Desulfovibrio desulfuricans: one gene and its partner. The protein of the gene in region 2 interacts with the protein of the main gene of each other region in a pairwise test. Links are inferred from orthologs where the notes say so. Each region holds a gene or a part of one and is shown on either strand. Other genes may lie near its edges. The genes, in order: NE637_RS09870 and ndk.

Evidence for each region.
Region 1: the proteins of ndk (region 2) and NE637_RS09870 interact in binary tests that used the Escherichia coli proteins (3 or more experiments, as listed by UniProt). The link is inferred for Desulfovibrio desulfuricans from one-to-one orthologs.

What each region holds. Positions count from the first base shown.
Region 1 is NZ_JANFYZ010000007.1:3,841-18,959, forward strand. What follows is about bases 1-2,940. They hold NE637_RS09870 (5-formyltetrahydrofolate cyclo-ligase), read right to left. Parts: upstream 1,879-2,940; coding sequence 1,123-1,878; downstream 1-1,122. Other genes in these bases: NE637_RS09865 (purine nucleoside phosphorylase YfiH/LACC1 family protein), read right to left, coding at 377-1,132; NE637_RS09875 (metallophosphoesterase), read left to right, coding at 1,918-2,604. Also shown: NE637_RS09880 (Rne/Rng family ribonuclease), read left to right, coding at 2,945-5,836; NE637_RS09885 (epoxyqueuosine reductase QueH), read left to right, coding at 5,809-6,531; NE637_RS09895 (hypothetical protein), read right to left, coding at 6,912-8,282; NE637_RS09900 (helix-turn-helix transcriptional regulator), read left to right, coding at 8,452-8,664; NE637_RS09905 (hypothetical protein), read left to right, coding at 8,926-9,156; NE637_RS09910 (AAA family ATPase), read left to right, coding at 9,215-11,665; NE637_RS09915 (YagK/YfjJ domain-containing protein), read left to right, coding at 12,366-13,226; NE637_RS09920 (hypothetical protein), read left to right, coding at 13,337-13,615; NE637_RS09925 (sensor domain-containing protein), read left to right, coding at 14,038-15,119. UniProt on the Escherichia coli protein: Involved in the removal of 5-formyltetrahydrofolate.
Region 2 is NZ_JANFYZ010000006.1:103,274-118,415, reverse strand. What follows is about bases 6,901-9,863. They hold ndk (nucleoside-diphosphate kinase), read right to left. Parts: upstream 8,609-9,863; coding sequence 8,192-8,608; downstream 6,901-8,191. Other genes in these bases: NE637_RS09205 (divergent polysaccharide deacetylase family protein), read right to left, coding at 8,611-9,863; proC (pyrroline-5-carboxylate reductase), read right to left, coding at 7,390-8,187; NE637_RS09220 (AMIN domain-containing protein), read left to right, coding at 6,901-7,242. In the rest of the region: NE637_RS09255 (DUF1254 domain-containing protein), read left to right, coding at 93-1,550; NE637_RS09250 (hypothetical protein), read left to right, coding at 1,573-2,115; NE637_RS09245 (SPOR domain-containing protein), read right to left, coding at 2,150-2,917; NE637_RS09240 (peptidoglycan glycosyltransferase), read left to right, coding at 3,160-4,155; hydrogenase nickel incorporation protein HypB, read right to left, coding at 4,268-4,933; NE637_RS09230 (hydrogenase maturation nickel metallochaperone HypA/HybF), read right to left, coding at 5,054-5,407; NE637_RS09225 (tetratricopeptide repeat protein), read left to right, coding at 5,477-6,460; more of NE637_RS09220, read left to right, coding at 6,502-6,900; more of NE637_RS09205, read right to left, coding at 9,864-10,026; NE637_RS09200 (S41 family peptidase), read right to left, coding at 10,076-11,404; NE637_RS09195 (rubrerythrin family protein), read right to left, coding at 11,807-12,301; NE637_RS09190 (cupin domain-containing protein), read left to right, coding at 12,467-13,015; NE637_RS09185 (YigZ family protein), read left to right, coding at 13,012-13,650; NE637_RS09180 (tetratricopeptide repeat protein), read right to left, coding at 13,814-14,440; NE637_RS09175 (hypothetical protein), read right to left, coding at 14,437-14,829; NE637_RS09170 (YkgJ family cysteine cluster protein), read right to left, coding at 14,852-15,142. UniProt on the Escherichia coli protein: Major role in the synthesis of nucleoside triphosphates other than ATP. The ATP gamma phosphate is transferred to the NDP beta phosphate via a ping-pong mechanism, using a phosphorylated active-site intermediate.

The DNA of each region.
Region 1 (15,119 bases), on a different replicon or contig from region 2:
TGGCTGACCTCAGGGGTCAGACCCTTGCCCAGTGGCGGCCTGCGCCGCGCGAGCATAAAAAAAGCCTCTTCCACTCGTGGTGGAAGAGGCCCGTATTTCCTCTGTCCTGCCGGCAAAAACCCGTTGCCGTGGGGCGGCCAATGCCGCACCGTGGTGCCGTCATTCCATGACTGCGCACCTTGGGGCATGGCAGGTCTTCCGGCTTGGTTCCCCTGCTCCGGCCTTCCCGTTTCCAGTGGCGCAATATGGAGCAAGGTTAAGAACCTTACGGCGGCGGGTCCGCTCCCGTTTTTCACGGGATTCCCTTTTCAAGCCGGTCTACCCGGCTACCAATGCCGCCAACACTCTAGGCGCGGCCCTGCGGCCTGTCAATGGCTCAGGCTGCTATCCACACAAGGCTGGCCTGACGGCCCGAGCGTCTGGCGCAGCGGTAGGAAAAAAACTGCTCGTTGTTGCTGGCGGTGCAGATGTCCAGCCCGTAGATATTGCGCGGCAAAAGACCCGCGCGCTCAAGCTGGTGCCGCGTGAGGCCCCACAAATCCATGGTTTTGCTGCTGGCGTCAAACCAGGGCAGGTAGGGGTCGCCCCACTCCTTGTCAAAATTGACAAATTCCGCCTTGCCCGGCCCGAGGCTGGGGCCGCGCACTGCCAGCAGATCGCGCGGTTCAAGACCATAACGCTCGCAGAAGCGGGCTACGCCCGTGATGGGGAAATCGCAGCGGTTGCCCCGCCAGCCCGCATGCATGGCGGCGATATACGCGCCGCTTTTGTGGGCAATAAGGATGGGCTGGCAGTCTGCCGTTTTAATAAGCAGACCAAGGCCGGGACGCGCTGTGGCCATGCCGTCGCCTTCCGCCGTGACGGGCGTTTCGCAGGCCACGGCCTCCGGCTCAAAAACAAAACCGTCGCCGTGCACCTGCATCAGTTCGGCCCAGGCGGTCATGCCTTGCGGGCGCAGGCCTTCCAGCAGGCTGCGGCGGTTGGCAATGACGTGTTCGGGGTTATCCTGCACGGTAAAAGCAATGTTGCCGCCGCCAAACTCGCCAAGGCTCACGCCTCCGGCGCGGGTCTGAAAGGCGCAACGCACCTGCGGAACACCGGGGAAAACAAAGGGAATATAGCTTACAGACACAGCATACGCTCTTCAGTACATATGTAGTTGACCCGCTGGTCCCAGGGGGCCAGGGGCAGGGATTCCACAAGCTGAAATTCAAAACACAGGCCCACGCGGGGGCAGGTGAATCCTTTTTCCAGAAAGCGGTCGTAATAGCCGCCGCCATAGCCCAACCGCCCGCCAGCGAGATCAAAGGCCACGCCGGGCAGGAGCGCAAGATCGGGGGCAAGTGGGTGTGCTTCCCCCGCGCCGCTGCCGCCCGCTGCTTCCGGCCCGAAACCGGGCAGGGAATCGTGCGGTTCAAGCAGGCCGAGAGGGCCGGGCCGCAACTGATCCGGGCCGCTGCAGGCCACAAAATCCATAAATCCCGGTTCGCTGCGCCGCACACGCGGCAGCCACACAAGCACACCGGCCTGCCACGCTGCGCGCAGCAGGGCCTGCGTGCCAAGCTCGCCCCTGACGCCCACATAGAGGGCCACGGAGCGGGCATTCTTCCACAGGGCGGATTCCATCAGCCTGCTCTGCGCCGCCTCGCTGCGGATTTCGGCCAACTGGGGCGACTGCTCCGCCCGCAGACGGCGCATAACTTTACGCACATCGTTTCTGGCCTGAGCCGTAGCATCGGACAACTCGCCAGAAAGATTGCCCGCCAAACTCGTTGGCGGAGCATCCGGCTGATTCACTGACTGGCTGGGCGGCACAGGCGCGGGGGGCGTGGCATTGGAGGGCAAGCGGCTCTTTCCTTGTGGTGCAATGTGTGGCATTCTCAACACCTGCGCCACTGTAACAAAGGAAGCAATACCATGCCAAGCGCCGACTCTCAGGATTTTCTCTGGATCGCCGTGGGCGACATCCACGACGAGCCTGAACGTTTTGCCCAGATACCGGAACTCTCGCAGGCTGACGGCATTATCGTTACCGGCGACCTGACCATCACCGGCGGCGTCAAGCAGGCAGAGCTGGTCATGAACGCCCTGTGCGTCCACGACATCCCCGTGCTGGCCCAGATCGGCAACATGGACAGGCCTGAAGTCGACCAGTGGCTGAGCGAAAAAGGCTGGAACCTCCACGCCGTCACCCGTGAGCTTACGCCCGAAATCGCCATTTTTGGAGTTGGGGCCTCCACATTTACGCCTTTTGGCACGCCGAGCGAATTTCCGGAATCCGCATTCTCCGCGTGGCTTGAAACCTGCTGGCAAAAAGCCCGCCACTATCCGCACAGCGTGCTTGTTTCGCACAATCCGCCCAAGGATACCGCCTGCGACATGATCCCCGGCGGCATTCATGTAGGCTCCACTGCCGTGCGCGAATTTCTGGAAGAAGCCCAGCCGGACATATGCCTGTGCGGGCATATCCACGAATCGCGCGCCATGGACCGCGTGGGACGCACCCTTGTGGTCAACCCCGGCATGCTGGCGCAGGGCGGCTACGTGCTGCTGCGCTCCAATTCGGGCCAGCTCTCCGCCGAACTCAAGATGCTTGAAGACTGATTTTCGCCTGCCGCATCTGCCGGAACGCATTGCAAGGATGCACTTCGGCGGATGCGGCCCTTGCCCCAGCTCCGCGCCCGCCTCAACAATTTTTCTTCTGCCTCCGCAGCATGTTATAATGACATGATGCAGCCTTGCCTCCCGCATTTTCCCGCCCCGCCCCTGCCCGCTTGCATATTTTCAAAAAAAACGTACTCTCCAAAAAGCGGATTAGCATGCTGCCGCCTTCGCGCGCCTTGTTGGCGCTGCGGCGGAGCAAATACGGCACATTCCCGTAAGTGCATGGCATGCTGGCTGAAATTTTCGCGGAGGCTCAGCGCCCCGCAGCAAAAGGATTTTCATGACCATAGACCAAGACACCCCCGTGGCCGCTTCACAGCCAGCCACGGATGCATCGTCGCAGGAAGTTTCCAAACCCAAACGTTCAACCACAACACGCATCAAAGCCAAACCAGCCTCTGGCAAAACAGCTTCCGGCAAGGCTGCGTCCAAATCCTCCGAGTCAACGCCCGCCAAGGATTCTTCTGATTCTAAAGGCGCTTCCGATTCCAAGGCCGCCCAGGCCGAATCAGCTTCATCCAAGACCACGGCAGCAAAAGCCGCCGCCACTGCCAAGGCCGCAGGCCGCAGCGCGGGCAAAACAGCAAAGACGACTACCGCCAGGGCCAAAAAATCGGCCGACGCCTCCAAAGAAATTTCTGGCAGCACGGCAGATGCCGTAGCGCCCAAGTCAGCTGCGACCCCTGCTGCTGAGGCCCCAAAAACTGCTGGCAAGGCTGCTGGCAAAACGGCAAGCAAATCTTCTGCCAAAACCCCTGCCAAGGCTGCGGGCAAGACTGCTGGCAAAGCCGCAACGCCCCGCAAGGGCAAGGCCGCAGAAGCCAACGCGCCGGAATCCACTGCCACGGCCAAAGCTTCCGAAGCGTCTGAGGGTTCCAGGCAGGAAGCCACACAGCAAAAATCTGCCGCTCCCCAAAAGCCTGCCTCAAAGGCTCCCAAAGGTCGGCCCGCAAAAGCAGCGGCAAAAAGCACGGCTCAGGCAACTGCGCAGACCATTGACGCAACGCCTGCAGACACAGCCCCCAAGGCCGCGAGCCTCGCAGCAGACAAACCCGCGGTTTCTGCGGCTCTCACGAGCCCGGCCCCTGTGGCACAAGCCCATGTAAAAGCGGCTGAGCCGAGCGCAAATCTGGCGTCGGAACAAATTTCAGACAAGCCCGCAGACGCAACGCCGCGCCAGAACGCCCCCGCATCGGAACGTGGGCAAAGCCCCAGACAGGCTGCTGACCAAAACGCGAGCCAAAACACAAGCCGGGCCGCAAGCCAGCCCACGGACAAGGCCGCCGATACACCTGCCGTCCAGGCGGAACAGGGTGCAGAACAGGCCGCTGAAAGCGGTTCTGCCCAGGCATCTGGCGAGGCCGCTGCCGGGGATGGCCCGCGCCGCAAGAACAGGCGTGGACGTCGTGGCGGGCGTGGCCGCAACCGCAAAAAAGAGCTGAACGGGCAGGATGGCGCGCAAACCGCCGAGGACCAGGCCAGCATGGCCCCCCTCGACGATGATGACGCTCTTGATCTGGTCGATGATGCACCAGAACAGGCCAGCCGTGCGCAGAATACGCGCCCCCAGAACGCCCCCAGGCAAAGCAAGCCCGCCAAACAGGCCAAGCCTCAGCAGCAGCAACAACAGCAGAACAAGCCTGAAAACGGCAAGCCTGCCGAAAACAGCAAATCCGCTGAGGGCAACAAGCCCGCCAATGCTGGCAAGGCTCCTGCCGAAGCCCCCAAGGGCAAGCGGCGCATGTTCATCAGCGTGCTGCCCGGCGAACAGGTAGAAGTAGCCCTGGCTGAAGACGGCCAGTTGCTGGAATACTATCTGGACATGCTGCACCAGCGCAAAATCAAGGGCAATATTTACAAGGGTGTCATCCACAACATCGACACCAACCTTCAGGCCGCCTTTGTCAGCTACGGCGCGGGCAAGAACGGATTCCTCCAGATTGACGAGGTGCATCCCGAATACTGGCTGGCCCACCACGAACCCTCCAAGGGCAAGAAGTTTCCGCCCATCCAGAAGGTGCTGAAAGCCGGTCAGGAAGTGCTGGTGCAGGTGGTCAAAGAACCCACCGGCAGCAAGGGCGCGTTTTTGACCACATGGCTTTCCCTTGCCGGGCGCTTCCTTGTGCTTACGCCGGGGCAGGATCAGATCGGCGTTTCCCGCAAGGTGGATGACGACGACGAGCGTTCGCGCCTGCGTGAAATGATGAACGGCATTGACCCCGGTCAGGGGCTTGGCGTCATTGTGCGCACTGTCAGCGCCGGAACCACCAAGACGACGCTCAAGAATGATTTGCAGTATCTCAAGCGTGTCTGGCGCGATATCCGCAAAAAGGCCACCGAGGTTTCCGCCCCGACCCTTATCTATCAGGAGCCGGGCCTTTCAGAGCGTGCCGTGCGCGACTATCTGACCGAGGACGTGTGCGAAATCTGGGTTGATAATGACGAAGTGGCGCAGAGCGTGCGCGACACGGTGAACCTGCTGTTCCCTCGCCGCAAGGATCTTGTGCGGGTGCACACAGACATGCGCACGCCCATGTGGGAGCGCTTTAATCTGCGCCGCCAGCTGGAGCAGATTTATTCGCGCGAGGTGCTGCTGCCCTCTGGCGGACGCTTGGTGTTTGACCAGACAGAAGCCCTCATGGCCATCGATATCAACTCGGGCAAAATTTCCGGCAAGGGCAACTTTGAGGCCATGGCTCACAAAACCAATATGGAAGCTGCGGAAGCCATTGCACGCCACCTCAAGCTGCGCGACATCGGCGGCCAGGTGGTTATCGACTTCATTGAAATGCGCGACAAAAAACATGTGCTTGAAGTGGAAAAAACCCTGCGCACAGCCATGAAGAACGACCGTGCCCGGCACGATGTTGCCCGCATGAGTTCCTTTGGCCTGCTGGAACTGGTGCGCCAGCGCACTGGCTCCTCGGCTTTGGCTATCTCGCTGGAGCCTTGCCCCGCCTGCGGCGGCACAGGCATGCGCCGCAATATTGAATGGCAGGCATTGCAGGCCCTGCGCGAACTGCGCCGCATGGTCAGCGCTGAACCCAAGGAAAAATGCGTATACCCGGCAAGCCCGGAACTGGCCCTCTATCTGCTGAACCACAAGCGCGACACCCTGCGCGAGATTGAGCAGGATTATGGTAAATGTCTGGAAATAATGGTTCGTCCTTAGAATACGGCATGGCAGCCGGGGAGCAAACCCCGGCTGCTTTTTCTGCACAGCACTCCCCCGCTGACTCCGCACCCGCAGGCTCTGCTCTGGCAGGCTCCATTGATGCTGCACCCGCAAATCCCTTGCCCGCCAACAGCCTGCTACTGCATGTCTGCTGCGGCCCGTGCGCCGTCATGCCCATCACGCGCCTGCTGGACGAAGGCTTTGCCGTAACCGCATGGTTCATGAATCCCAACATTCAGCCGCTGGCAGAATATCTGCGCCGCCGCGAGGCCGCCGGACAATGCGCCGAACGTCTGGGCGTGCCAATCATTTACGCCGATGAAACCTGGGACATCACCAACTGGCTGCGCGCTGTGGCGGGGCGCGACACGCCGCCCGCCCGTTGCGCCTATTGCTGCGAAAGCCGCATGCAGGCAGCGTTTGCCTTTGCGCGGCAGCAGGGCTTTGCCTGGGTGAGCAGCAGCCTGCTCTACTCGCGCTATCAGCCCCACGAGGTCATCAAGGCCGCAGGTGAGCAACTGGCGGCTCAGGAGGGCGCGCCGGGCTTTGCCTATCGCGACTTTCGCGCGGACTGGCAGGAAGGCATCGACCGCTCAAAGGCCATGGAGCTCTACCGCCAGCCCTACTGCGGCTGCGTTTACAGCGAGGCGGAGCGCTACCAGAAAAAACTTTTGCGGTGCATCAAGGGTTGAGCAAAAAAATTTTGCAATTTTCGCTTGACCTTGCCCCTGATTTTCCGTAAACACTTCCTTGCCTGAACGATCCCCGATAGCTCAATTGGCAGAGCGGGTGACTGTTAATCACTAGGTTGGCGGTTCAAGTCCGTCTCGGGGAGCCAAAAGAAATCAAGCCCTTACAGCTAATCACTGTGAGGGCTTTTTTCGTTGGGCTACCACCGGGCTACCACCACTGAAAAAGGGGTCGACACCAAAGACAGGGCAAGCCCTTTCCGGGGGCAGCATTTCCAACAGATTTCTAAACAATTCTACCGCTATTCGAGCACTACAAGCGTGCTGGAGGTGGAGGGATTGTCCCTCCCCCTAAAAAATCTTCCTGCATATCAAGACGAACGTTATTCTCCTGCATAAAACGTTGCTAGCTGTTCGAGCATGTCTTTTACAATTGACTCCTTATCTATGCACTTGTTATTCCCCTTACCTTTCCATACTTTGGCTGCAATAAAAGGAATTTTATTATCCCCAGCTATCTTCTTAAAGCCCATTAGATTTCGGCTTACAAAAGTTTCGCTATTACCTTTGTCTTTACTATGGTCCCACACTTCTGGATCTATCTCTGCCCATGTAAGGCCTTCAACCGCCAACATATACGCTTTCACTATCTTTAGATTCTCTTCATTGTCCTTATAAATTTCCTTCAATTCTTTACAACGATCTAGCATGTACTGTTTGGGGTCATCAGAGATGGATTTTTTCGCTACGTCATATTCGAGGACGGTACAAATCTCATTTTCATCAAACATCAGCCTCTCTAGGTAACTGAAAAATTCTTTCCGAACTTCTTCTTCATCTTCAAAAAAATGGAAACGCTTTTTGTATTCATCAAAATCAAAAATAAAAAAGTCCATCTCATGACTTAGTGGCTTTGAATACGACAAGTCTTCCTTGTTAAAATAATCAATAGCGCATTGGTGTAAATAAACACGATGGTATTCGCAGTCACGCAAATAGGAATCTTTTCTCTTTAGTTTGTATTCATCAACAACTTGTTTACATGTTCTATTTATAAATGGATCAATTTTTTCAACTTGTATTACATTACTGTCATATCGAGACAACACAAACTTATTGTTTCCAAAGCTGTCTTGCTCTTTTTCTATACACAACGTTGTTGCACAATTCTTTATGCATCCATTACCGTGCCCATTCAATTCAAGATATTCAAGATAGATCTCACCCTCCTCTTCCTTCACCTCAAAAAATACCTGCCCATTTCCATATAGCCTGACAACCTCACTACCGATGCCAGCAGGACGAGAGAGAGGATTAACCGTCAGGTTGTTGTAATAAATTACATACTCACTATCACAAAACTTAATCTGCATTTCCCTGATATTTTGCAGCCGTTGAGTTGTATTTTCTATTGAAGCCTTAAGAATTGCTTCCATAAATTTATTTTTATGGCGCGTACTGTTTTCCTGCTTACCGGAATAAGTAAGTTTTTTATCAACATATACACTAAAATCTTCAGTTGCCTTTTTACTGATTGCAATGATGCCAGTGGTCTTGTGTGGCGTTATAGTAAAGATTGTATTTCCAAAATACTTAAATTTTGTGTTGCACTGGCTCGAAGCCAAAATCTGATGCCAATTTTCAAAGCGGTAGGCTGCCAACCTCCCGGCGTGGCAAAGTTCTGCCAGCTTCAGCAGCGGAATGCTTAATTTTTCGCAAACCTGCCTCCCCGATAGACGTTTTGAAAGCCCCATCTCACTAGCTCCAAGCTGATGGTAAGTTCACTGCAAGCGATATTTCGCACAACACGCCGCAATAACACAATAAATTATTTAGACACCTCTTCAAATGAAAGTAAAATGACAGTGCTTTAACAAGCACCGGATGCTACTATGCAAGCAACATTGAAAGGAGGTGATGAAAATGTCTGTGGCAAATGTCCAATTAAGGCCAAATCAGTGGCTTACTGAAAAACAGGTTGAAGCCCTCACTGGCATAAGCAGATCGACTCTTCAGAAGCAACGGTTCAAAGGAACAGGTTTTCCATATGTAAAAATTGGCGCTCGTCTTGTCCGCTATTCCGAGGCAGAAGTCGTCAACTACATGCAATCGCGTCAGATCGCCCCCGATGCTTAGAACGTAGCGGCTCTCCCTCCCATCGGCAAGGGTCGGAATGAGAGTAAATTAAATAACACAGGCTAGAAGTCAAAAGAATTAAGCCCAAACTCTCTGCCAATTGAATAGACAACCTTGGAAAGGACGGCGAGCCAATGTCGCGTCGTTCCCGTGGTTATCAATAAGACTTCGGCTCTTGACAGACTTGCCACTCACTTTTTGCGGAAACGCCACCCCATAACCACCCCAGTAAAATTGGGAGTGCTATTTTGGAAAACTCAGATGTCAAATATGAAACCTACCGCACCGCTTAGCAAGAACATTGCTAGTGATCAAAGCTATGATACGAAAATGATGAACTCCGAGATGCGTGATGCGCTTTCCGAGTTTAAAGAAGAAGTACACAGCATATTGCAGCTTCCCCCTGAAGATATGGCTAAAATCGACCATATCGAATGTCGGCTGGACTGGAAGCCTGTGTTGACCACCCGCCTTTACCCCAAAAAATCCTAGATGATGAATGCCAGGAGAAGCAGGGTGACACCTGTTTCTCCTGGCACTGGAGGAAACAATGGCTTTTGATTATAGAGAGATGGTCAAGGAGGCGACTGAAACAGGCCAACCAGTCACCAGAGTTCGCCAGCTCGTTTGTCATGACAATATTCCTGCCTCGGTTGCCGGAAAAACTATTGATACCACGGCAACGGTTGTGCCTTCACACGACCATTCACAAAAACCTCCTTTTGACGTGCTTGACTATGCTAGGCGATGGAAGCTGCCGCCTTCCCATACCCTGCACACTGTTTCTGCAAACAAAAAAGACCATCCTTTCGAGATAACCCCGAAAAAGGTGGCTGAGATCGTACAGCAATTGGATCGCTCCGGCATTCCTGCATGCATGATGGACAGCCAGCAGGCTGCCTTCTATGTATCGCTGGTCGGCTACGAGTTTACTTCCCTGAACGGCTGGACGAAAATCAGAATCATCCGTGCCGTTGGCGGCAATGATGCTGATGCCAAGTTTTGGCAGTCTCATTCACGCTTGGAAGATTTCTTGCCGTGGGTCGTGAAAAAGCTGAATCGTGGCCCTGTAATTTCAGCCTTGGTTCTGGGAAAACTGATGTGTCTGAAGCCGGAATTTTGTTATAGCGCATTTCCTGAAGCCACCCAGCAGAGGGCTCAGTACTCGAAGGAAGCTCAAGTTGAGGATGCAACCCCGAAGGGCATCGTTGTGGGTGCCATCAACTTCAAACGTCTACATATGGACATTCAGCGGGATCTAGACGACTCCATAATGCAGGCGGTGTGCCATTACTCTGATGGTAAAAATGACATATTTGCTCTCGCAGTCCGCGTTACTGGCGAGCAGGGCAAAGATTCACTAAAGATTGGCATGAAAGCCTCCGTTGCGCATCTGCTGTCACGTGATATGATTGTTCGCCACCCCAAAGCCTCCGTGCTCATCTGCGTGGACATCAAAGTGGCTATTTCTTTTCGGGATGCAGCGCGTGAGGGACATGTTTTTGAACGAACTGGTGTGATTGTGTCGGGCTTTGCCGGTGGAGAAGAAACCCCAAAAGGCCTTCTGCTCAGTGATGTGGCTGGGCATTCCGTAACCATCGTATCCACTCCTGGGCAAAAAGGCTGGGATGGGGTTGACCTGCTGATCAAACGCTGCCTTGAGAATGGTGCTACTGACGTGAATGTTTATCCATGGCCCATAGTGCAAGGGGGTGTTCCGGATATTTCCTCATATAAGCCGGAAATGCAGGATAACGTGCTTGCCAAGACGACTAACCTTGACACGCTGGAATTGCCTTCACAACTGGTTGCCCGCATCAGGCGCGAGGCCATTCCGATTGAAGATATGGCATCATGGAAAAAGAACGTGCTGCTCCTTGAAAAAGCCCCTATATGCATAGAAGGAGAACAATCCTGCCAGACGGATTTTGAAATTGTCACGTTCGAGATGCTGCCCGATGTCGTTCCTAGAGAGGATGACGTCCCTGTGGCCGTGAGGCAAATGTTTACTCCGCAGTATACCACCTTGATTTGGGGGGCTTCAAATGCGGGAAAAAGCTGGCTGGGTATTGAACTGGCAACATCTTTGACCACGGGAACACCCTACCTCTATTTTACAGCCTCTGCTCCTTGTACGCTGTGCTATCTTGATGGCGAGGTCGGCTCTGACTTTAAGCCTAGGGTAAATCAGCTTCTGCAGGGGCGTGAAGAATTTCTTCCTCTTCTGAACAAAAACCTCTTTGTGATTTCTGCCAAGGGTGGGCTTAATATTCTTGACGGAGAAACGCAGAAAATCCTCATAGGCAAGCTGCAAAAATCTGGGGTCAAATGCATAGTCATCGACAATCTGCTTTCCCTCGCCCCGACAGCTTCAAAAAGTAATTCCACCCCGTTCTTTGATTTTATCCACAGGATAGAAAAGCTTGGTATTGGCGTCATTGTGCTGCACCATGCCGGTAAAACAGGCAAAGATTTCAAGGGGCCTGTAGATCTTGCCAGCCTGTGCCAGAATGTCATTCACCTTGAAGGCCGTGATCAGCTTGAAAAGGAAATAAGTAAAGACGATGAAGGCAATGATGAACCGTTAAGTCAGGATCTGACCGAGGCCCTTGAAGGCGATGGTCCTGTGGTACGAATGACCATTGAAAAATGCAAAATTGCCCCGGAGCTTGAACGCCGGAAGATGGTGTACAAACTGCCTGTTGGCGGAATCTGGGAATTTGTTGAAGGGGAGATGCCCACACCTACCAGAAAGAGTTCAGATTCTCCTATCGTTGAAGGTACACCAAAAAATTTCCCCGTTGATTCTACACCGTTGCCACCTGATGCCCAGAAGTTGCTTGATACCATGAATAAAGGCCAATCCTACAGCCGGAGCGATCTTGAAAAGATCACTGGGTTCACGACAAAAAAAACTCTCAATGTGCTGAAATCTCTGTTGGAAATCAACCGTGTTTCCCAAAAGGGAGAAGGCAAAAGCACCTATTACTTCAAATCATGACCATGTTATGGCGGCAGTAGTTTTGAGAAGTCGTTGGTGTCATAGCCGCATATACAACGAAAGTGCCTTCCATATGGGAGGCACTTTTGTTCTGTTGTGCCGGTTCAGGCCCAGTTGCGTTTCCAATGCTGTCCATGTCCATGTCATTTACTTTGCCATGTCCATGCCTTTTGCGCGCCTTTTTTGAGTACGATGCGTGTCCACAAACTGCGCCTTTTCAATATGTCGATAAATATCAACTTGATAAGCTAGTCAGATTTGCCTGAAAAACCATTACTGACAGAAAAGGCATAGCGGATAGTGAGTGGAGAAATTGGAGAGGTAGCCCTATATTAGTGGTCAGTCAGATGTGCCCCTCGTTTTGTTCTCGAAAAATTTCCCTCAGTGATCTGCACAAAACGATACCACCTACAACAAAGGCCAGGAAGCTATGCTCCATAGCATGGTTGCAATTGCACACTTTGTCGCAGTCACAACTTTGTCGCAATTTTGCACGCAAGTAAATTCAGCGCATTTCATGCGAAATCATCTTTGATAACTACGGTTATGCGCAAAAATAGACCCCGGTTATTGGTAGTAAGAAAGAATATAGATAATAGACCAATACTGTTCAATAGCATAGGCACAAGGCAATGACATGTAAAATAATACAACGACTGTAATACACATGAATACACTAAACTCACGGAGATAAATCAACATGCGCAGCAAGATAATCAAAGATACAAAGTACAGAGGTTATTCCCTTTTTGAATCAGAAAAGACTAAAGATGGCTTCTACAAGACAACAATCGACCAATTGATTGATATGGCAGAACGCATGGCAGCTAAACATTCTAAGGTGCTTGCAATCAGAATTGACGTCCATAGCCCTCAAGGCTCAGACACCTATTTGACTAGCAGAGATATTACAAGAATCATTGAAAACACGAAGAGAAACATCAATAATCGGCACAAGCATGGAAAGAATGTTCCCGATATTCAATCTATCTGGACCCAGGAACAAACGTGTATGTCTGAGCACCCTCACTATCACCTTCAAATTTCGTGCAATGGTAATGCCATCAAGAATGGCTACGGCATTTTCCATGAGTTAAACAACCAAGTCAGTAGGCACCTTAAAACTGACGACGGTAAGAACAATCAGGGCCTCGTCCACTATTGCGAAAGCAACAAGGGTGCTGGCTTGTTCATAGACCGCAATTCCCCTGACTTCGAAAGCCAGCGGGATGAGGCCGTTCGCATGGGCAGTTATATTGCGAAGTGTTCAGGCAAAGAATCTCTTCCTAAAGGTAGCCGGGTTTCGTCCTCTTCGTTGAAAGGCCTGGGCTCGCGCAACTTGCAGCAAAACAACGTCGGTGTAGCTTCCCCTCCGCAAGAAACAGAAACAGCAGAACATTTCATCGACGACCGGTTTCGTAATGATCACCACCGTCAGCACGACATCTCCAATGTACCTTCGTCTGCTCCAGTTTCAAAAAGCACTGACGACGAAAGTGCGATTGAAGAGATGCTTAAACGCGATTGGGAGCTTTACCGGGACAGTGACCGCGATGCTTGAGCCAACTCGTTACATAGCGGCAAAGGGCTATATTTTCAGCGCTGCCGTACTAATACTATGCATTCCTTCCGCTACCATTATCGGCCCACAGCACATCGCAAGAGGTACCCATGCAACAAAAATCCCCACACATCGATTCAGTATTTACCCAAGGCTTCGTTACGGAAGACTTTTTCAAAGCTCTTGAACGCGAGCTGCCCCCTATGGTCTCGCGGGCTGAAGCATCACGTGCCACTGGCGGGCTTATCTCTGCCAAAACGCTCAGCAACAACGACGCCCTTCATATCGGTCCATGTGGAAAGATACGGGTTGGTTCCAAGGTTGGCTATACACGTGAATCGTTTATCGCCTATCTGCGAAGCAAACTGAAAACATACACGCTGCAATAGCCCCCAGAGGGGTATCGCCATACAGCGATACCCCTCTGCTAAACAAGCTTAATGCACATACGGAAAGGATTCGACAATAAGCAGCCTTAACAGACCTATTCAAACCGATGAGAAAGGCGCTGGATATGTTGAAAGAGCATCTGCTGCGCATCCTGCGCAGATGAGAGTCCATATTGCCGAACGCCAAGCTCGGAGGGCTCAATAGCCTTTTCCAGGCCGCCCGTTCACTAGCCAGGGGCATCGCAACGTAAAAGCATTTATCCCTCTATCTATCTGATCGGCGCTTCCATCAAGGAGCTACTAGTCACATAAGAAATACATAGTCAATGTCGAAGCCACAGACTTTTTGTTTCCCCATTGTGTTTTGCACATAAATGGTGTAAACTAAAGCCTTCATAGATGAAATATTTGCGAGGTCAGTCATGTATCACCACATGTTGCACATTTTTCTGCACTGTACTGATGCATTGCTTGAGTCCTCGTTGCGTCGTGCCAGCGCGCATCCCGGCTTTACTCACGTCATAACAGCCGCCTGCGAATCCAAATGCGGGCAGGACGCGACGGCCTTGCCCAACCTCGCTGAGGCCGACATCGTGCTGCTTGATGGGACAGCTCTTGCACAGTTGCCTGCCATGCGCAAAGCCGCAAAAAGCGGTGCGCAGTTTATTCTTGTGGATGACGGGGCAAGGGAGCCGACAGTAGAACTATTGTCCCTGCTTGATCATCTCTGGCCTGTATCAGCCAGTGCCAGTCGGTATGACTTCTACGTGGCGCGGCTGCTGGATGCCGTACGGCAGCGCAGAGAGCACGAACTCACCACCCAGCACTTTGAAACAATCATAAACCTGACTAGCGACCTTGTATGGGTCAAGGACGCCAAGGGCTCACACGTCAAGGTGAACAAGGCTTTTTGCCGCCTTGTGGGCAAAAGCCGTCAGCTTGTTGAGGGACGCGGCCACTATTTTATCTGGGATCTTGAGCCGGAAGAATACGCTCAGGGCGAATTTGTCTGTCTTGAAACAGACCAGATTGTTATGAATTCGGGCGAGCCGGGCGAGTTTGACGAGGTGATCAAGGCCCCACAGGGAATGCGCCAGTTCAAAACTCGCAAGGCACCGCTCTTCAATGCAGATGGCAGTATCATGGGAACCGTGGGCATTGCCCATGATGTGACAGACCTTGCAAACATGACGGCAGAGCTTGATCTTGTACTGCAAAGCATTCCGTATCCGGTCATGATTCTTGACTCAAACAAGCATATCGTCAATTTCAACGATCGGTTCAAAAAACTCTTTGGCATTGGCTCCACCGACTACATTGCTGGTGAGTCGCGCGATGTTCTGCGTCAGCGCGCAGTGGAACGCCTGGGGTTTTCCCGCAACGGCAGGCATGTGGTCATGCGCTCAGTCGTAGACGGTCTCGAAAAGCACATTGATATGTACGAAAGCGAGATTTTAGATATTTTTAAAAATGTTATAGGTATGATCTGCATTTATCGCGATGT
Region 2 (15,142 bases):
ATAGAATAGTTGATTTCAGCGGGTTTGTGGTGCAAGCAAAAAGAGCGGAACTGCAATGCAGCGCTCAGACCTTTAACTATACCGGGGACATCATGACAAACCATTCGCCTGTTTTCAGCATCGCCAGGGTTATGAGGGTTACAGCGATGCTTGCACTCACCTTGATCCTGTACGCCCCGGTCAGCCCCGCCGCGCAACAGCCGAAAGAATTTCCCGATGCCGCTACGGTAGAAAGCATCGCTGCGCAAGGTTTTGTTTACGGCCTGCCCATAGTGATGCACTACGCAGTTACCTATGAATACTCCGTTGACACCAAATCCCCGCAGTACAAAGCGCCCTTCAACGCCCTGCGCAATGGGGCGCGGGTGTTCACCTACAAGGATACCGTGGTCATCACGCCCAACAGCGACACGCCCTACTCCTTTGCCTGCCTTGATCTGCGGGCCGAACCGGTGGTCATTACCGTGCCGAAGGATACGGACGGGCGGTATTTCAGCGTGCAGCTTGTAGACGCCAATACTTTCAACTTTGGCTACATCGGCAGCAGAACAACGGGCAACGGCGGGGGCAGCTATCTTGTCGCAGGGCCGGAATGGAAGGGCACAGCGCCCGCGGGCATGCGCGTGTTCCGCTCCAACGCGCAGTTTGCCATGGCACTGTTCCGCACCCAGTTGTTCAGCCCCGCAGATATTGAAAATGTGCTGAAATTCCAGACAGGCTACGCCGTAAAACCCCTCTCGGCCTTTTTGGGGCAGACGCCGCCCCCGGCGCTTCCCATGCCGCCCTTCCCCAACATCGGGCAGGATTTTGTAAAGCCGGAATTTTTTGATTATCTGGCCTTTGCGCTGCAATTTGCGCCAGCCGGGCCGGAAGAAGTCTCCATCCGCACCCAGCTTGCCAGTATTGGCGTGGTTGCAGGCAAACCCTTTGCATTTGATGCCCTGCCCAAGGATACACAGGCAGCAGTGCTGCGCGGTCTGCAAAAAGGCGCTGGCATGGTCGATGCCTCCGTCACAAGGCCGGGGCTTCGCGTGAACGGCTGGAAGATGAGTTCTCCCTTCGGCAACAGGGAGTTCTTTAACGGGGACTGGCTGTTGCGGGCAGCCGGGGCCAAGGCGGGCATTTACGGCAATGATGCCGAAGAAGCAGTATATCCCATGACCAAAACCCTGGCAGACGGCAGCCCGCTGGATGGCAGCAAGCACAAGTACCGCATGACCATTCCCGCCGGGCAGTACCCTCCGGCCAAGGCTTTCTGGTCTGTGACCATGTATGACGGCAATACCCAGTTGCTCATAAAAAATCCCATTGACCGCTACCTGATCAATTCGCCCATGCTGCCGGACATGAAAAAGAATCCCGATGGCTCGCTTACCATCCTGATCCAGCGCGATACCCCTGGCAAAGAGCACGAGAGTAACTGGCTGCCCGCGCCGGACGGCCCGATTTTTCTTGTAATGCGCCTGTACTGGCCTGAAACCGAAGGGCTCTCCGTGCTGCCGCTGGGCAAAGGAACCTGGCAGCCCCCCAAGGTGGAATTAAACGACTAAGCACGAAGCGCAAAAGGATCATATGACGTTTCATTTCACAGCGCGCCCTGCAATCTGGGCGGTCATGCATGCTGCCATCTGGCTGGCCCTGATGGCAGCAGCGCAGACCGCAAGGGCCGAGAACTACGGCTGGTTTTCACTGGAAGCGCCCCAGGGCTGGCAGGCCGAAGCCCCGTCAACCCTGGCGGGAGCCTGGGTGCTTGCGCTCACCGGGCCGGAAGAAGCCGTCCACGTGCGCATCATGGTGGGCAAAACCGCAGGGCCGCCGGATGCGGCGGATGTGGCAGGATTGCTGCGCGCCGCCGCCGGAGTGCGGGAGCCTGTGCGCAGGGCTGATGCCCAGTATGTTTTCAGAGGAAAAGACGCAATGGGAGTGGACACGGCCTGCATTGTGGGCGCGGATCCGCAGGCGGGCATATACATGGCCGTGCTGTGCAGTGGAGAAGTTGACCGCGCAGAAGACCTGCTGGCCGCGCTGCGCGGAGGATCAAACCCCGCCATGCTGCCCCTGCGGCATGCCGTACGCGGCAGTATTGAACCCCGTTTTCTGCCCGCTGCACAATAAACGGCAACGGACAGGCGGGGGAAAAGACAAAAGATTACTGTTGCAGCACTGGCTTGCGGCTGCGCTGAATGGGCTTGCCCAGTCCCATGCCTTCTGTGGAACGCAGCACCTCTGCGGCCCTGGCCTCATCGCCGCGCAACAGCACCAGCACCACATAGAGTTTGCCCGAGCGCTCCATCTTTGTACGCATTCCCCTGCCCTCCAGACGCTGACGCAAAGAGTCCACAGCGTCCGCATCCTTGAATGCCCCCACCTGAAACACATAATCGTACATTCCAGATGTCTGCGGCCTTGCAATGCCGCCCGGGGCCGCCTGCTGCCCTGCCGCGCCGCCCTGTGCGCCCCCTTGCGGTGCTGGCGCAACCCCGGCCTGAGCCACGCCGGCAGGTTTGGGCTGCACCGGCGTCATGGGCGGCAAGGGTTTGAGCGGGGCATCGCCCGTGGCGGCATCGTTGCGCAGCACTCTGGCAAAACGCAATTCCTCGGCGGCCAGCACTTTTTGCTTGGGTTCGCTTGCTCCATCATCTGCGCCGGAGCCTTGATCGCCGCCCACGACATGCGAATCATCGTCCGGCGTGGTTGCGGATGAAGGGGCGCTTGCCCCAGACGTGCCCGACCTGACCGCAATGGGTTGCGGGTGCGCCTTCCAGTAGGCCCTGCCGCTCATAACCCCGCCAAGGTATGCCAGCACCACTGCCGCCACCACCAGAAAGCCCACCGCCAGCAAGGATGAAGGGCGCAGGCACAGGCATTTTTTATCATTTGCCTGGTCCGATGAAGGCTGACGGGTAGCAGGAGGCATGGAATCTCCGGATGTTGGGGTTTGCTGCGATAATCATGCGCAGAGAGGGACAGAAAGAACGTTGGCGCGGGCAACCATATCAATGCATGGCGCTGGCGTAAAGTACGCCAGTAATCCGCACGACAGATCACCGCAAACATTGATCTATATAGCCTTTTGCAACCAGAGCTGCCGTGGCCGCTTGCGGGCCTGCCCTGCGCTCTGCTATCATGCTGACACAAGTTGCAAACATGGAGTACGCCATGATCAAGGATGTATGGTTTCTTCGCATATACGCGGCCATCTGTCTTGTGCTGGCCGGAGCGATCGTTGCTGGCGCGGCCTCTGCCGCCCATATAGCAAAACCCGGCCCTGAACCGCAAATCCTCACCATCGTTAACGCCACAGGCGAGGATATTCTGAGCATGGGCTTTCAGACCGGCCGCAGTATGCATTTTGTGCGGTTCGACATGCCCCCCGCTAGTCGGGACGACATTGAAAACCCCGGCTCGGTCGCCAACCTGCGTGTGGACACAGGCCTTGCCCTGTGGATTTTCAAGGATGTGCCGCTGGCCAAGGCGCAAAGCGTGACCCTGCGCATGGGCGAAAAGCCATTGCTGGAACTCGCTTTTTCCAAGGGCGAGCAGCAACGCCTGACGGGCGAAGTGCAAAGCCTGCTGCCGGGGCCGGATGCCGGGCCGGTCTGCGCGCTTGACCGTTTTCGCCCCGGCATGCCCATGAAGGACGTTTGCACCCTGCTGAGCGCCACGCCGCAACGTGACGATAACGATGCAGTGCTTGCCAGCCTTGGCTTTGCGGGCATGGTCTGGGCCGCGCGGCTTGAGCCTGCCCAGCGCGGGGAAAAGCCTTCAAGCAAGACGCCCCTTGTGCTTGACCACATGGAACTGCGCCGCAAGCTGGACCAGGAAACCCTGGACAAACTGCTGAACGCCCTTTACGAGCAAAAATACAGCCCCTGGCAGGCCGAATTGCCGGGGCTGGATATCAACTTTACCCAAATGCCGTCCATGGATCTGAACAAGCAGAAGGACATGCTGCGGCAGGTGCTTGAGTACTTCATGTCTGCCAGCAAGGGCGAAGCAACCATCATGCTCGCGCCTACAGAAATGCTGCCCAAGCTTGCGGATGCCGATGCCCCGAGCAGCGACGTGCAGCTATTCACCATCACCCTGCGCCCGGCTTCAAAAAATCTTGTGGTGGATGTTGCCGCCTATCAGGAAAACGAAGAATCAAGATAAATTATCGGTATAATATTCCAGTGCCTGTCCGCTGGACGGCCTGAACGTAAGAAGGCATCCTCAGCCAAAAGCCGGGGATGCCTTCTTGAATTTTCGATCAGGCCGGGGCTGTTTAAAGCCTGCCTTCCTTCTTGGCGGCGCGCATGCTCCGCAGCCAGTTGTACCAGCCTTCAAGGCCATCGCCTTTGCGGCAGGAAACCTCAAAGATATCCAGATCCTTATTGAGCTTTGTGGCAAAATTGCGGGCGCGCGCAAGGTCAAAATCCACGTAGGGCAGCAGGTCGACCTTGTTGAGCACCATTGCCTTGGCAAGGTTGAACAGCAGGGGGTACTTTTCCGGCTTGTCGTCACCTTCGGCAACGCTCAACAGGGCGACCTTGGCGTCTTCGCCGCAGTCAAATTCCACTGGGCACACCAGGTTGCCCACGTTTTCAATAAAAAGAATATCCACGCCGGTGAGGTCAAGGCTTTCCAGCGAGGTAAGGATCATGTTGCTGTCGAGGTGGCAGCCGCCGTCTGTATTGATCTGCACGGCCTGCGCGCCTGTGGCGGCAACGCGGCGGGCATCGTTATCTGTCTGTAGGTCGCCTTCCACCACCGCCATGCGGAATTCTCCGGCCAGATCACTCAGGGTGCGTTCCAGCAGGGTGGTTTTGCCCGCGCCGGGCGAGCTGATGAGATTCAGCGACAATATTCCCTTTTCTGTAAGCAGCCGACGCACGTTATCGGCCATTTTTTCGTTGGCTTCCAATACATTGCGAACCACAGGAATTTGCATTCAATTCTCCTTGCTTGCCGCCGGTGCGGCGTGGTCATGAGCCAGAAAGATAAGACAAAGGCGAAGACGGCAGTGAAAGGAGCAAACCAGCCCCCCTGAAGAATCAGAGGGGCAAAGGGGTTAGCTGGCTTCCAGACGGTTGAGATACAGCTCCCTGCCCTGCTCAACCACATGCCCGAACTGCTCGCCGCAATCGGGGCACGGCAGCCAGAGTGCATCCTGCCCCTCCCCGCCAAAAACTTTACCGCAGGCGGAGCAGCGCAGCCGTAGCGGAAGCTCGGTAAGCTCCAGGCGCGCGCCTTCGTGCGGGGTACCCTGCACCATGACTTCAAAACAGAATTGCAGCGACTCGGGCACAACACCTGAAAGCGAGCCGTACGTGACGTTCACAACTTCCAGACGAGTGCAGCCCTGACGGGCTATTTCATCCTCAGCCATCTGCAACAGGCTTTGTGCTATGGACATTTCGTGCATGGGGTCATGCTAGCCCAAACACCCGGCCCCGTAAAGGCCAGAAGCGAATCTTGCTATTCGGCGCAAATAATGTACATTTTGTTCATGCGTCGCTCAAAATTTTCTGGCGTCTTCTCATTCTCTGCCGACTGGACAGAGAGCCGCAGCAAAACGCACTACTTCGTCTGGGAGCTTCCAGACGGAGCCTTTGCGGTGCAGGAACTCAACGCCGCGTTCCAGCCTGTGGCAGAGGTGGAGCGCATAAACGCAAAAACCTTTTCCCAGTCATTCAAGGCAGAGCACAATATTTTGGCGATGCCTGTGATCACGCCGGATCTCAGCCATTTTGAATCCGCCCCGCCCGCACCAGCGCCCCAACACCCGGATGCTGCGGCAGAACAGCCTGCCCGCAAAGCGAGCGCACCCAAGGCCAAAACAGGGAGCGCGCCGCTCCAGACGCTTTCAAAGGCCAAGCTGCCAGATTCCGTGGAAGTGGTCCCCGAGCAGCCCGATATGGGGCTTATTCCCTTTCCTTCCCGCACCGCCACCGGCGTCACCGCTGTTCGCTATGATGAAGGCCCCACGCCTGCTGCCGCTACCACAGCCGCTGCCGCGCCCAAGAGGGCCTACGACCTTGAAGCCGCCCGCAAGGCCAAGGTTGTGGAGTCAAAGCTGCGGGAGACTTTTCGCCAGACATTGCTGCGCCTCAAACGCCCGCGCGAGCGCAAGGCAGCACTGCTTGCCCTTGAGCAACTGGCGCAGACCAAGGACGGCATCATACCCGCCCACAAGCATATGTTCCGTGATTTTGGCGTACGTCTGCGCCAGAATTCCCAGCCCGACCTCGCCCTGCTTTTTTCACGCAAGGCAGTGGAACTGGCCCCCGAGGACGATCACGCCCACTTCAACCTGGCGCGCATTCTCTGTTCGCTTGGCCTGTATGACGAAGCCGCCACCCACATCGGCACGGCTTTGAGCATGTCCAGCGGAGAGCCTCTCTACTTCAAGCTGTTGGAACACATCCGCGAACTCAAACGGACGCGCGGCGCAGGCAAGCCCACGCCCCAGCGCTGAGCCGCTGTTCCAACCCAAGTCATTGGCAGGAGCCTTTTGGCATGAACAAAGTAATTCTCGGTCTTCTAGTGGCAGTGTGCGTTCTGGGCATGGCGCTTATCATGCTCAATGAACGTATGCGCAAGCCTGAACCAGCAAACCCCGCAGGCATTATCGCGCCTGTCACCTCCCCGGATGCGGCCCCGCCCGCCGATGCTGGCAACCAGTCCGCCACATCTCCTTCCCTGCATCTGCCCCCGCAGACCCAGAGTGGCATTCCTGATCTCAACGCCAGCGGCGAAGCCCCGGCCCGTGCGCCCATCCCCAGCCTTAAGCCGGAGGAAAAGAGCGCCCCGACAAGCAATGTAGCCGCGGCCGAACCTCAGCCAGCCGTTGCCAAGCCCGTAGTGCAGCCCAAACCTGCGACCCCGGTCACAGAAAAAACAGCGCCAGCGGCAGAACCCGCCAAGGAGAAAGCCGCCAAGGCCGCGCCGCAGCACAAGAACATCACCAAGTTTGTGGTTCTTGCACGCGATAAGGGCGCAACAGTGCGCCTCGTGGGTGCTGCGCCCATTGTCTACAAAAACATGCAACTCAGCGGCCCTGAACGTCTGGTTATTGATCTGGACGGCAAGTGGCAGGTCAAGGCGCCCGGCGTGCCCAAGAACCCTGCGGTGACCAACGTGCGCATTGGCAAGGGCGACGACAAAACGCGCATTGTCATTGACCTGACGGGCAAGATTCAGCCCAAGTTCACGCTTTCAAAGGATGGGCACACCCTGGACATCCGCCTGGATCACTAGGGCATGACAGGGCGGCCCACGCCGCCCCGGCATCATCAGTATCTCCCAGATAGAGAAACCGGCTGTTGTTAACAACAGCCGGTTTTTATTTTCATGCCCTGTCAGGCGCAATGGTAAGCATCGGGCCAACAGCAGCGGGTGCAGGCCTCAGCTTTCCATTTCCTTGCCGCGCGCGTTGGCGGCCAGCACGGATTCCACCAGCAAGCCTGCAAGGCCTGCGCGGTCAAGCACGTTCACGCCCGCTATAGTCACCCCGCCGGGCGAGCAGACATCGTCACGCAACTGCATGATCGGCGAGGTGCTCTGCTCGGCCATTTTGGCGCATCCGCCAAAAAGGGCAGTAACCATCTCGCGCGATTCTTTATGCTGAAAACCGAGGGTAACGCCAGCCTGAACCAGCCCCTGCATCATGGCAAACACGTAGGCAGGCCCTGCCCCGATAAGAGCTGTGAACGCCGTGAACTTGCTTTCCGGCAGTTCCACGCACACGCCCAACGCGCCGAACAAAGCCTGAATGTCGGCCTTGCTGGTATCGGACAGGTCAGGATCGTCAAAGCAGAGGGCGAACACGCCCATGCCCACAAGGGCCGGGGTGTTGGGCATGCAGCGCACCACAGGACAACGCCCTTCAACTGCCGCAGTGAGGCGCTGAAGGCTCACGCCAGCAGCTACGGAAACCAGGGTTTTCCCGGCTGTCAGCTCTGGGCGCATCTGCGCAAGCACCTCTGCCGCCTGATAGGGTTTAACGCCCAGCACCAGCACGTCGGCGGCCTGCGCCACGGCCTGGGGACTTTCCATCACGCGCACGCCAAGCTCTTCAAGCGGGCGCATGCGTGAAGCGGTTCTGTTGAAACCGCACAGTTCGTAGCCGCCCTTGCGGGCAAGCCCGGCCATGATGGCCCCACCCATGTTGCCGCATCCGACACAGCCGATTTTGAGCGCCATAATATTACTCCGTTATTTCCAGACCGCTGAAGAAGTAGCCTATTTCAAAAGCCGCGGTTTCAGCGGCGTCCGAGCCGTGAACAGCATTGGCTTCCAGGCTTTGGCCATACTTGTGACGCAAGGTGCCGGGCTCTGCCTGAGCCGGATTGGTGGCCCCCATGAGGGCGCGCCAGCGGGGCACCGCGTCTTCGCCGCGCAATACAACGCAAACCACCGGGCCGGAAGACATGTAGTCGGTCAGGCTGTCAAAAAAGGGGCGCTCGCTGTGGACGGCATAAAAGCCCGCAGCCTGAGCCTTGGAAAGGCGCAAGCGCTTGAGAGCCACTATTTTGAGGCCGGAAGCTTCCATGGCAGCCAGAATTTCCCCGGTCAGATTGCGCGAAACTGCGTCAGGCTTGATAATGGCGAAAGTGGATTGCATGCTTACTCCTTTTCCATGTTGTTGTTAGCAGGATAAGAACGCGCCGCAACGGCGGCTCCGTCCTGGGCCAGTTTCCAGAGTACGCGCCGCAAGGGCACCACCGCCACGCCGTCCTTGTCCTGCCAGTCGCGCAGAGCGCGCAGGGTTTCAGGATAAGGATGGCCAATGGCCACAGCCATGCCTTGAGCGCGGACGCGGGCTGCCGCCGCGTCCAGCGCAGACAGAATGGCCGCAGTGTCGCGGCGCGTATCCAGAAAAACATCGCGTGCAAGGCCGACCAGCCCCGCCTCTCTGGCTGCAAGTGCCAGCTGGGGGTCTGGGCGCGTCACACTGTCGAGCACGGCGAGCCCTCGCCCGCCAAGCATGCTGCACAGTGTTCTGCACAGCGAAATATCACCAGTAAAAGCTGACCCCATGTGGTTGTTGAGGCCAATGACCGAGGGCAAAATCCGCAGATTTTCCTCAAGTACGGTCTGCACCTCCTGCGCGCTCATACTGGTGAGCAGCGCTCCGGGGCCAGGGTCCGGCCTGCCATGCAAGGCCCGAGGCAGGGCCTCCATGGGCTGGTGCAACAGGCAATCAAGCCGACTGGTTAACGCTATCCCGGCTGTTTCCTGCGCATGCGGCGACCTCGGCCAGATGGCCAGAGTCACTGGAAACGGCAACGAGGCAAGAGCTTCTGCGGATTCGAGCCTCTGGCCCATGTCATCAATGACAATAGCCAGGGCCTCTGGCGGCAGAGGTTGGGCCAAATCTGAAAGCTGCCCCTCCCGACCAGGAAAGCTAACAACATAGTATACCAGATGATTGAGTAGGACTTCAAGCGTTCCTTGCGGCGTCCAGCGCACCTCGGTGCGCACTCCTGCCCTTTCCAGAGCCGGATTTTGATCGCGCAGCCCCTGAAGCAGAGCCAGCCCAAGGCGCAGGGGCGCGCAGGGGCCGCTGACGATGACCTGCCGCAGATCTGCCGTGCTGGCGTATGTAGCGGCATATGCCGCCTGCTCTGCGGAAGCAGCGGGAATGTGAGGAATGGTTGCCCCGGAGGGCAATTGCGAAGTTTCGACAGGCAAATTTTCTTGCAAGGGAAGCTGCTGCCACTGCGCCTGAGGTAAGGCCAGCGGGAGTGTACGCGCAAGCAACGCGTCCACACTTTCCAGAGCCAGCGCCCTGTCAAAGCCCAACCCGCCGTCATGTGCGCCTGATGGTTTGTGGGCAACCGCAAAGGGCAAAGCCGCGCCCGAGGCAGCCGTCGGCTTCCGGGTCGGGGCTTCCAGTTGCCAATAAACCCAGCAGGATATGGCAAGGCTACATAAAAGCCACAGCAAGCCGCCCACGGCAAGCTGCGCAGACGCAGACAGCCCCCCGGCGAACCGCAAGGGCCCGGCCAGAAGGCTGTCTGATAACTTTGTGTCGCGCAAAGGCAACACCCTGTTTATTCCTGCCCGCCCGCCTTACGCGGTTACGGGGTTAATTCCTGATTTCCCGCATCTTGGGGAGGCTCTTGACCATTTGCAGGGCCATGCGCAACTGGTTGTCGCGCGCGAGCTGCTCGGCGGCATCTTCCTTGCTGTTCTTGGCCTTGGAAGATTTTTTGTCCTTGCCGTTTTCGATGTGACGGTTCAGATCCTGCTCGCGCACCATAAGGCGGGAGTTATCCTTGTCGTCCGTGCGGGGGGCTTCAAACGGCACTTCCACATCAGGCACAACGCCTTCGGCCTGAATGGAGCTGCCGTTGGGCGTGTAGTACAGGGCAACCGTAAGCTTGAGGCCGGAGCCGTCAGAAAGCGGGATAATGTTCTGCACGGATCCCTTGCCGAATGAACGCTCACCCACTGTGAGGGCGCGCTTCTGGTCGCGCAGGGCGCCAGCCACGATTTCAGAAGCGGAGGCGGAGCCGGCGTTGATCAGCACAACCATGGGGGCGTGGATATCATCGCCCTGCTTTTTGGCTTCGTACACGCGGTCAGTATTGTCGCGCCGTCCCTTGATGGAAACGATGACGCCCTTGTCGAGGAACGTGTCAGAAACGCTCACAGCCTGATCAAGCAGCCCGCCGGGGTTATTGCGCAGGTCAAGCACGATCCCCTTGATGCCGCCGGAATTCTTGGTTTCCTTTTCTGCCGCCTTAAGAGCGTCGCGCAGTTCTTCGGTGGTGCGCTCAGAAAAACGCGTGAGGCGAATCCAGTAATACCCGTCCTCGAGCTTCTTGGACTTCACGCTGATAAGCGGAATGGCATCGCGCACAAGGCGGACAGTCTGCGGGGCCTTGGCATCGCTGTGCAGGATGGCAAGCTCCACCTCCGAGCCCTTGGGGCCACGGATGCGGGAAACAACTTCCTGCAACGAGAGTTCCTGCGCGGGCTGCCCGTTGATGGACAGAATAATGTCGCCAGATTTGAGCCCGGCCCGATAGGCGGGGGTGTCCTCAATGGGAGTCACCACCGTAACCTGACCGTTCTCCATGGAAATTTCTATGCCAATACCAAAGAACTCGCCGGAGGTGGTCTCCTGCATTTCTTTGTATTCTTCGGCGTTCATAAAGGTGGAGTGCGGGTCAAGGCCCTGAAGCATGCCTTTGACCGCGCCATTGATAAGGTCGCCCTGCGTCACATCACGCACGTAATAACGCTCCACCAGATCAAGAACCTGGCTGAAGCGCTTGAGCGCATCAAACTTACTGGGGGCTTCCTTGGACGTTTCCTTTTTTTCGGCGCACTGGGGAGCGCCCGGCAGGGCGACCACGCCGCCCACGGCAAGCAGAAGCACAAGAAGGCTAAGACGGACAAGAAGACGCATAACAACGATCTCCACGCGGACGTAATGAACGAACACAGCGCCACAAGCAAAAAGCCGCAACGCAGGGGGTGCTGCAACGCCAGCCAATGGAGGGGCCGCGCACCAGCCGGATAGTGCCCCTTTTCATGCTAAATTGCAAATCAAAAAGGCGCGTGTTGCGCCTTGCAGGCCATTCCGCCAAGGTGCGGACGCGCATCTTTCCGTATGCGCCGAAGTATTGCCCCACTCTCCATGCAACATGCGCCGGGGAAACTGCTGCATCAACATATCAGTTTCCTCCGGCGCATATCGAGCGCATCAAGACGTTCCAGGCTTTCAGACAGAACAGCTATTGCCTGTCTGGGGCAAGCCCGGTCATGCAGGTTTTATCCGCAATATGCCGCATGCGCCGCACAGGCCGAGCTAGTCTTCAACCTTGAAGAAAGCTGCCGCGCCGCCGCCGCACACAGGACACGCGTCACAGGGGCCTTCGTGGGTATAGCCGCAAACCTTGCACACGTAATAATCGGTGGCGGGCAGAGCGGCGGGATTTTCCAGAGCCTTTTGGTAAAGCTTGGCGTGGATTTCTTCCACCTGATTGGCAAAGTCAAAATACTTGGCAACGGCGCTCTGGCCTTCGGCCTGGGCCTGTTTGATCATGTCGGGGTACATGGTGGTGAATTCGTAGGTTTCACCTTCGATGGCCGACTTGAGGTTGGCCATGGTGTTTCCGATTTTGCCAGCATTCTTGAGGTGGGTATGAGCGTGAACGGTTTCAGCAGCCGCAGCAGCGCGGAACAGCTTGGCAACCTGATGCATGCCTTCCTTGTCGGCAGCGGCAGCAAAGGCAAGGTACTTGCGGTTGGCCTGGGATTCACCGGCAAAGGCCGCCATCAGATTTTCTTGTGTGGTGCTCATTGGTATTCTCCTCGATGAAGTTATTGTTTTTATCAGGAACAATTCCTGATTAAAGAATTCTCACTGCCTTGTAAAGCATTTTTTTACAAAAAATTATTTTTGCAGGCCCGCCCTTTAGCCCTTGATACCGTTGCGCAGAACGCTATGACAAGCTAAAAGGAACCTATGAACGCCCAAGAAATCATATCCCATTTCGGCATGCGGCCCCACCCCGAAGGGGGGTTCTATCACCGCACATACGAAGCTCCGCAAATTCTTACGGCGGATGAAATGCCCTGTGGTTTTATAGGGCCAAGACCCGTATCTACAGCCATCCTTTTTCTGCTTGAGCAGGGTCAATATTCACGTTTGCACCGCATCAGGCAGGATGAACTGTGGCATTTCCACCTTGGCGGCCCCTTGCGCCTGGCCTGTATTGATACACACGGGCAACCGCGCGAAGTGATCCTTGGCCCGAATATTATGGCGGGGCAACACGTGCAGTTTACCATTCCCGGCGGCTGCTGGTTTGGCGCAACGCCTGCGCCAGGCAGCGAGTTTGCACTTGTGGGCTGCACGGTTTCACCGGGCTTTGATATGGAAGACCTGCGCCTGGGCCAGCCGGAAGAGCTGACCCTGCGCTACCCCAATGCAAAAGACTGCATACGCGAATTCTGCCCACCTCTGAACGACGCCCAGCGCGCCGCCTGTAGAAGATGCGGTGACGACGAATGACGCGCTATGCCGTGCCTGATGTTGCGCCGCAACACCCGCACTGCACAGAAATCGTTATCCGCCGCAGCCGCTTTCTGACCCAGTGCGCCCATACGCCGGATGCGGCAACAGCGCGGGCCTTTGTGGAACAGGTGCGGCGCAAGCACGCCGATGCAACGCACAACTGCTGGGCATATGCCGCTGGCGCGCCGGGGAATACGGCGCAGATCGGTTCGTCAGACGATGGAGAACCCCACGGCACTGCTGGCAGGCCCATGCTGCAAATTGTGCTGCACAGCGGCATTGGCGAATTGTGCGTGGTGGTGAGCCGCTGGTTTGGCGGCGTCAAGCTTGGCACAGGCGGCCTTGTGCGGGCCTATCAGGACAGTGTGCGCGAAAATCTGGCCGATCTGCCCGTGAGGCAGCGTGTGCCGGAAACCAGTTTGCAGCTTACCGTTGCCTACGCGCACCTTGATGCCCTGCGCCGCATGTTGCCAACGTACGAAGCCCGCCTTGAAAGTGAAGACTATCAGGCTGAGGCCAGATTGCAACTGCGTTTGCCCGCCGAACACGTGGAGGCCTTTCAGGTTGCGCTGGCAGGCGTAAGCAATGGCGCGGCCCTTTGCAGTGAGCTTGCGGACAGCGACACCGCCTGAGACAATATTTTTTTGTGCGTTTACAGCCTATCGGTATATGCCGGTGGGCTTTTTTGTTTTGAATTACTCATTTTGAACCTTACCCCCATCAGCCCCCAATAACAGTCAGGGCCGCCGGATTTCTCCAGCGGCCCTGACGGACATTCATCATACGGGGTGCGGCTTAGACGCCCTTGGCCTTAAGCTCTTCGAGGAAGCCTTCCGGCACTTCAAATCCCAGAGCCTGCGCCTTTTTGGCGGATTCTGCGGCGTCGGCGTACTGTTCCATTTCAAACTGCGCCAGCGCCAGATTGTTCCAGGCCGGGGCAAAACCGGGCTGCTGCTTGATCACTTCCTTGCAGGCTGTTTCGCAAGCCGCAAAGTCGCCCTTCATATAATAGGCGGTGGAAAGCGCATTTCTGGCCTGCACAAAGTTGGGATCCCACTTGAGGGCCTTGTTCAGGGCCGTGATGGCCTTATCGGGCTCGCCGCGTTGCAGGTGCACAAAAGCAATGTTGCCCCACGGCACGGGGAATTTGGCGCGGCAGTTGGCAGCTTCCTCATTGTAGCGCAGGCAGCCGTCAAGGTCGCCGCGTTCAAGGCAGATGCCGCCAAGCTGCACATAGGCTTCCGCCAGATGCGGCGAATTGCGCACAGCGTTCAGCAGGGCTTCTTCAGCAGCCACAAAGTCGCGCTTGGTCAGCAGGGCCAGACCAAGATTGTAGTAATGGGTAGCGCACTGCTCGTTCTGGGCGATTTCCGCCTTCAGATCGGCAATGTATTCATCCAGGTCATCGTAGCGAGCTTTCATGCTATGTGCCCCTCTTTTTTCAAAAGATCATAGTACCATCGGCAAAAATCAAAAATGCCCATGTACTTTTCGTCCTTATTGACCACGCCAAGGGCGCATTCTGTAGCGCCCTTGCTGTAGGCCTTGCCATACGGCCCTTTTTTGGCCGCGTCTTTCAGAAATTCGTTGACCAGCTGCTGCGTGGTGCGCTTGGACACATCTGTCCGCATATCAAGCGGCTCGTTGGGCTTCTGGAAAGGATCCCAGTTTTCATAGCCGATGCGGTCCACAAATTTGCGGCGGCGCGGATTCATGCGCTCATAAATTTCGCGCTTGAGACCTTCCTGCTCATCCGAAAGCTGCTGCGGCGTTCCATCGCGAAAGACGGTGGCGGGAATGCTGCCGTACATCTCAAACTCCTTTCACGCCCGATCAGGCCTCTTCTTTCTTGGCCGGGCCGATACCCAGATAGGCCTCATCGTAGCGGGTTAGCAGAGCCATGGACAAAGGCACATACACGTCATGCAGTTCTTTAAAGCGGCTCTGCACTGTTGTGGCCACATCCCTGCTCAGGTCTTCAAGCCTGTTCTGGATCTTGTCCATATGGATGGTGGGGTATGGCTTGCCCTTTTCAAAGGCGGAAAAGCCGCACACATGCCCTTGCCCGGCAATGGCCGTGGGCACGCCGTACACGCGGCAGGTAATGGGCCGGGCGTGGTACAG